Regions from separate parts of the Pseudomonas sp. NFXW11 genome, predicted to be linked through region 2. Evidence: riboswitches for the same ligand, from Rfam matches in the RefSeq annotation. Region 2 holds a riboswitch; each other region holds the start of a gene.
The links. Region 2 has a riboswitch for cobalamin ahead of cobO (cob(I)yrinic acid a,c-diamide adenosyltransferase). Riboswitches for the same ligand answer to the same signal wherever they lie in the genome.
Positions count from the first base shown of each region.

Region 1 (2,254 bases), on a different contig from region 2:
GATGTGCCGGCGGTGCTGGCCCTGCTCGACGGCAGTTGCCGTGGGCTGAACGACCTGTCCAGCGATCCCGGGCGCCTGACCCAGCGAGTGCGCTGGGCCCAGCGCGCCTTTGCCGGCCAGGTGGAACGGGCCGATGCCGACTACCTGTTTGTGCTCGAGGACGACGAGCAGCAAGTGATCGGCATCTGCGGCCTGAGCGGGGCGATTGGCCTGCGCGAACCCAGCTACAACTACCGAGTTGGCATCACCCGCGGCCGGGCCCCGGAGCTGGGCATCGAGAAGCAGATCCCGACCCTGTTCCTGTGTAACGAGATGACCGGGCAATCCCTGCTCTGCTCGCTGTTCCTGCGCCGCGACCAGCGCCGGGGCGACACCGGCCGCTTGCTGTCCAGCGCGCGCCTGCTGTTCGTCGCCGAATACCCGGCGCTGTTCGGCGACAAGCTGGTGGCCGAACTGCGCGGCCAGGTCGATAGCCAGGGTCGCTCGCCGTTCTGGGACAGCCTGGGGCGGCACTTCTTCAAGATGGATTTCCACCAGGCCAATCGCCTGTCCAGCCATGGCGGCAAGGCCTTCATCGCCGAACTGATGCCGCGCCAGCCGCTCTACACCTGCCTGCTCAGCCCCGAGGCGCAAGCCGCTATCGGCCAGGCCCACCACAGCACCGCGCAGGCGGTGAGCCTGCTGCGCGACGAAGGCTTCAGCCACCAGGGCTGCATCGACATCTTCGACGGCGGGCCGCTGCTCGAAGCCGAAGTGGCGAAAATCCGCAGCGTGCGCGAGAGCCAGACCCTGCCCCTGCTGGTGGGCACCCCGGACGACCAGGCACCGCTGTGGCTGATCCACAACCGGCGCCTGGAAAGCTGCCGCATCACCGCCGCCCCCGGGCGCCTGGTGTCCGGCTGCCTGCTGGTGGACCGCCTCACCGCCAAGCGCCTGCAACTGCAACCAGGCGACACAGTGAGAGCAGTGCAAGCGGCAAGCTTCAAGCTGCAAGCGTAGAGCTCGAAGCAACAGCTTCTGGTTTGCAGCTTGCCGCTTGGAGCTCGCAGCTTTGCTGCGTAATATGCCCGCAGTTTCAGGTGCCCCATGCCGCCGTGCATGGGGTGAAACGGGAAACCGGTGCGCCCTCTTCCAGGGCCAGTCCGGTGCTGCCCCCGCAACGGTAAGCGAGTGCTGCATCCAACACGCCACTGTACCTACAGGTATGGGAAGGCGGATGCCGCCAGCCTCGCAAGCCCGGAGACCGGCCTGCAACTTCTGTTTGGCAATCCTGCGGTGGGCGGGCATGGGCCGGTATGGTCGCGTGCGCGTGGCCGCTACCTTCGTCCTGCGTGCTTCCCGAAAACACTTTCGAGAAGACCAAGAATGACAACCTTCAACACCTTCCTTGCGCGCGACTGGCGCGCCCCGCGCCGCACCTTCGGCGGCGCCCTGCTCGGCTGCCTGATCAGCCCCCAACTGCTGGCCGACGACAACAGCCTGAAACTGCAAGAGCAATTCGTTTCCGCACCGTCGGTGGAATCCACCACCGTGGCCGAGATGGCCCAGTACGGCAGCAAGGTGGAGATCATCGACCGCCAGCAGATCGAACGCGCCGGCCCCAGCAGCGACATCACCCGGGTGCTGCAGATGTACGTACCGGGCCTCTACGTGGCGCCGAAGAACGGCCCCTTCGACTACGGCACCTACTCCCTGCTGGGCGGCCGCAACGACGACACCCTGATCCTGCTGGACGGCGTGCGCCTGAACAACCGCCTGTACGGCGGCCTGTACCTGGATACCCTGCCGGCCAACGCCATTGAGCGCATCGAAGTGCTCAAGGGCGGCCAGAGCCTGCTGTTCGGCACCCAAGCGGTGTCCGGGGTGATCAATATCGTCACCCGCAGCCCGCAGACCCGCGACGCCTCCGGCGAGGTCAACCTGGGCCTGGACAGCTTCATGGGCAGAAGCGGCGATGCCCGCGTCGAGCGCATCCTTAGCAACGGCCTGGGCGACCTGGGCCTGCTGGCCTATATCAGCCACAACGTCTCCGACGGCTACCAGCCGTTTCGCAACAGCGCCTACAACGCCAACACCCGCGAGAAGAAACGCGCCTACGAGGTGACCACCTTCGGCGCCAAGGCGATCCAGGGGTTGGGGGATGATTCGCGCCTGGAACTGTTCTACCAGTACAGCGACGCCAACCTGGATTTCGCCCGCCCGCTGAACAACAAGAAGACCACCAACGACCGCATCCAGCAGATCGCCACCGCCA
Region 1 covers NZ_JAGEKI010000017.1:6,756-9,009, forward strand. The annotation lists gene J4P02_RS23295 (arginine N-succinyltransferase) at 1-999, shown strand, start outside; cobalamin riboswitch at 1,061-1,266, shown strand; gene J4P02_RS23300 (TonB-dependent receptor plug domain-containing protein) at 1,366-2,254, shown strand, end outside.
Region 1: linked by a shared signal. The riboswitch ahead of J4P02_RS23300 (TonB-dependent receptor plug domain-containing protein) and the one ahead of cobO (cob(I)yrinic acid a,c-diamide adenosyltransferase) in region 2 are both predicted to bind cobalamin.

Region 2 (2,254 bases):
AGGTCGGCACTGGATGGCGTGCCATCGAACAGCCCCATGACCCCCTCGATCAGGATCAGGTCGGCTTCAGCGGCGGCTTCCCAGAGCAGGCGGCGGCTTTCCTGCTCACCCACCATCCACATGTCCAACTGGTACACCGGGGCACCGCTGGCACGTTCGAGAATCATCGGGTCGAGAAAATCCGGACCGCACTTGAACACCCGAACCTTGCGCCCCTGATTGCGGTGCAGGCGGGCCAGGGCGGCGGTCACGGTAGTCTTGCCCTGGCCAGAGGCCGGAGCGGCGATCAGCACCGCCGGGCAATGACGAACATCGGTCATGGTTTCACACTCACAGCTCAACACCTTTCTGCGCCTTGATACCGGCCTGGAACGCGTGCTTGAGCATGCCCATTTCGGTGACGGTGTCCGCCAGCTCGATCAGTTCCGGCTTGGCCCCGCGGCCAGTCACCACCACATGCTGCATCGGCGGACGAGCCTGCAAGTCGCTGAGCACCTGGTCCAGGTCGAGGTAGCCATGCTTGAGGGCGATGTTCAGTTCATCGAGCACCACCAGGCCAATCTCCGGATCCCTCAGCAGCTCCTTGGAAACGGCCCAGGCCGCTTCCGCGGCGGCGATATCGCGCTGGCGATCCTGGGTTTCCCAGGTAAAGCCCTCGCCCATCACATGGAACCGCACTTGCTCGGGGAAACGCCGAAAAAACAGCTCTTCGCCCGTGCTGTTGCGCCCCTTGATGAACTGCACCACGCCACAGCGCATGCCATGGCCCATGGAACGCGCCAGCATGCCGAAGGCCGAACTGCTCTTGCCTTTGCCGTTGCCGGTCAGCACCAGCAGCAGCCCGCACTCATTGGGCGAGTTGGCAATGCGTTCGTCGATCACGGCTTTCTTGCGCAACATGCGCGCCAGATGGCGCTCGTCACGATCGGGGGATTCACTCATGGGGCTGCTCTCCATTGAGACAGGGGAACGGCGGGCAGGAAAAGACCGGGACGGCGCTAGCCTGGCATCGCCCACCGTGATGCCGTTGGATGGATCAGGCCGGTCTCCGGGCTCATGAGGGGCATCGCTGCCGGACTGCGCGCCTTCCCGTGTGGTTTGACACAGTGGCATCAGGCGCAGTCTTGACTCATCTACCGTTGCGGGGGCAGCGCCGGAATCGTCGTCGGCTCCATCGCTGGAACAGGCCCTGACCGGCTTCCCTGTTTCACTCTGTCGACCCTCGGCCACAGAGCACCTGAAACAAGTCGCGAAGGTTAAGGGGTCGGGGGTGGAGCGTCAATTGAAGCCGGCCGCAACAAGCAACGGAAAATTGCACTGCATCAACAAAATGACGCCAAACTTGTGCCACACTCAGAGCACTGATATCAAATAGCCACAATCCAAAATCAACAGTCCTGCCACACAACAATAAGGGGTGAGTTCGATGCAAGGCATGATCATCAGCAATCCAAAGCTGGAATTCCTGCGACCGATGCTGGAACGCTGGTTCGATTGCATTGACCGCTACAACGCAGTGCGCGGCGATAATGAAACCCCTTACTGGTTCGACGAACAGGCCAACCTGGGCTTGCTCTCCGCCGCCGCCTGGATGGCCGAGATGGTCAGCCTGGAGCACAGCCCCAGCAAGAAACAGCAGGAAGAAGGCGCACGCAATGCCCGTACCGACCTCTACCTGGCCACCAAGGAAGAACGCGCCTATATCCAGGCCACCCAGCGCTGGCCACGGGTCAACAGCCTGCAACTGACCCAAGCCCTGCAGGACATTGCCAACGACGCGAAGAAAATCAGCTATGCCAGCGACCTGAAGCTCGGCTGCCTGTTCGTCGCCCCGCAGAAGGCCCAGCACAGCGCCACCCCGGAAGAACTCCAGGACATGCTCGACGACCTGCAGAAGGAACACTGCTGCGCAGTGGCCTGGTACTTCCCCTATGCCTACCGCAAGCTGCACAGCGAAGCCGGCAACTACCATCCCGGGGTCGCGGTACTGTTCAAGGAAGCCCGCTAGACAAGGGCAACTATCCGCTGGCTATGCTTCTCTATGACTACGACGTCTGTGCATTCATAGGGAAATCAGCATGTTCAAGCTTCAACACACCTTGCTTGTCGCCATCGCCGCCGGCCTTGCCGCCTGCGGCGAAACGTCCAGCCTGCAGGTCGCCGATGGCACCGGGCCCAACCCCAGCTTGCCGCAACCCAACCCCACACTGATTCCCACGGTAAACATCGCCCCGGCCATCGGCTGGCCCAAGGA
Region 2 covers NZ_JAGEKI010000028.1:47,261-49,514, reverse strand. The annotation lists gene J4P02_RS29205 (cobyrinate a,c-diamide synthase) at 1-320, opposite strand, end outside; gene cobO (cob(I)yrinic acid a,c-diamide adenosyltransferase) at 331-942, opposite strand; cobalamin riboswitch at 1,023-1,256, opposite strand; gene J4P02_RS29195 (hypothetical protein) at 1,427-2,008, shown strand; gene J4P02_RS29190 (PQQ-dependent sugar dehydrogenase) at 2,079-2,254, shown strand, end outside.

Region 3 (2,254 bases), on a different contig from region 2:
AAGCACCTGTTCCAGCAACTCGCGCAGCGTGCTCGCCGGGCAGCCTTTCTGGCAGCCCAGGCCGACCACCAGGGTCGGCGCTGCGCGGGTTGCGATCATGCCGAGTAGCGGTCGCGACGGAACAGCCAGGCGCTGATCAGTCCCAGGGCCAGCCAGAAAGCGGCGTTGGTCAGTTGCGAGGCGATCTTGAACTGCGCTTCCAGCGCCTCTGGCGCCAGCATCGAGTGCACTTCCGGCTGTGGCGCGCCGATTACATGGGGCACCACCAGGATCGCCGCGCCCAGGGCTTTGAGCAGCCAGTTGCCGGCGAACACCATCAGCGCGATGCCCACTGCGGTGGAGGCGGCAGTACCGACCCACCAGATCTGCCGCTGCACCAGGTCGGCGGCGGCGGTGCCCGGCAGCTCCGGCGGCAGGCCCAGGGTTGGCGCCAGGCAGAAGGTGGCGTAACCGGCCAGGCCCCAGAGCAGGCCCTGGGAGGTGCGGTTGGGCGCGCGCAGGGTGTAGAGGCCGGCCAGCATCAGGGCGAAGCCCACGGCCACCACCAGGTTGCCGCCGGTGGTGGACAGCACGCGCTGCCAGCCGTCTTCCGGTTCCCAGGCTTCGGCGTCGTGGCTATGGCCGGCCATGGCGCCTTCGGCATGTTGATGAACTTCGGCCGCCGGGGCCTTCTCGTAGGTTTCCGCCTGGAGAATCAGCGGGGCGACCCAGAAGCTTTGCAGCAGGGTCAGCAGCAGGGCGGCCAGCAGGCCGGTGAAGCCTGCAGTCTGGGCAATGCGCTTGAACATGGCGGCAGGTCTCAGTGGCAAGGGAAGGCGGCGCTGTGGCGGGTGTCGTGGGCGGCGTTGTGCACCGCTTCGATATGCGAGAAACCGGCGAAGTACACCAGGCAGGCGCCGAGGATCGAGGCGCTGATGGCGGCCACCAGGCGCTGGCCCAGGGTGCTGGTGCTGCTGGCGGAATGGCTGCTGGTGCTGCTGATGATCGACATGGCGCTTCCCTCTGGAATGTCAGCGGCAAGCGGCGCAGGAAAACCCCGCGTGAGGCCCACGCAGGGTTTGCAACAGCGCCCGCCCACCGCGGGTTTGTTATTTGGTATTGCGGGCCGGTCTCCGGGCTCGCGAGGGGCAGGGGCCGTGTCTGTCATGCACGCCATGCCGGCAAGTGTCGCCTTCCCATGCACTGGGCACAGTGGCTTTGACACTTCGCTCGCTTACCGTTGCGGGGGCAGCATCGGACTGGCACGGCCTGTTCAAGCCCGTGATTCACCGATTTCCCGTTTCACCCTGTGAAGGGCACCCGTAACAAGTTGTGTAGGAGATCATGGGCGGGGCAGGGCCGTCAATTGCCGATTGACCGCCCCCCGCGCTCTGCGTAGCCTTGCGCGATTGAGGTTCTTTGGCCCTGAGCCGGAGCTAAGATGGGAACGCGGTTCAAGCCGCGGCTGCCCCCGCAACTGTGAAGGGTTTGATTTCTGCAAGGCCACTGCAAGCGCGTCCAGGACGCCAGCGGGAAGGCGCAGGAACCGTCAGTCCAATGACTGGCCAGCCCCCAGCCAGGAGACCTGCCTCGATCCAAGACTTTCACTACAACCGGGCGGGGTGATCCGGTGGCGAAATCTCCGCGCGCCTTCGCGCTGCGGTTCTCGTCTCCTATGCCCGCCACCTTTGCCAAGGGGCATCCGATGAAAACACTGGCCAAACTCCCTGTCACCATCGTCACCGGCTTCCTTGGTTCGGGTAAGACCACCCTGCTGCGGCACATGCTGGACAACGCCCAGGGGCGGCGCATCGCGGTGATCGTCAACGAGTTCGGCGAGCTGGGCATCGACGGCGAAATTCTCAAGCAGTGCTCCATCGGCTGCACCGAGGAAGAGGCCAGTGGCCGGGTCTATGAGCTGGCCAACGGCTGCCTGTGTTGCACCGTGCAGGAAGAGTTCTTCCCGGTGATGCGCGAGCTGGTGGCGCGCCGTGGCGATCTCGACCATATCCTTATCGAAACCAGTGGCCTGGCCTTGCCCAAGCCCCTGGTGCAGGCCTTCCAGTGGCCGGAAATCCGTAGCGCCTGCACTGTGGATGCGGTGATCACCGTGGTCGACAGCCCGGCCGTGGCCGCCGGCACCTTCGCCGCCTTCCCCGATCAAGTGGACGCCCAGCGCAAGCTCGACCCCAACCTGGACCACGAATCGCCCCTGCATGAGCTGTTCGCCGACCAACTGTCCAGCGCCGACCTGGTGATTCTCAACAAGACCGAC
Region 3 covers NZ_JAGEKI010000014.1:142,997-145,250, reverse strand. The annotation lists gene J4P02_RS21225 (cobalamin biosynthesis protein) at 1-99, opposite strand, end outside; gene J4P02_RS21220 (CbtA family protein) at 96-788, opposite strand; gene J4P02_RS21215 (CbtB domain-containing protein) at 800-991, opposite strand; cobalamin riboswitch at 1,087-1,318, opposite strand; cobalamin riboswitch at 1,375-1,586, shown strand; gene cobW (cobalamin biosynthesis protein CobW) at 1,685-2,254, shown strand, end outside.
Region 3: linked by a shared signal. The riboswitch ahead of J4P02_RS21215 (CbtB domain-containing protein) and the one ahead of cobO (cob(I)yrinic acid a,c-diamide adenosyltransferase) in region 2 are both predicted to bind cobalamin.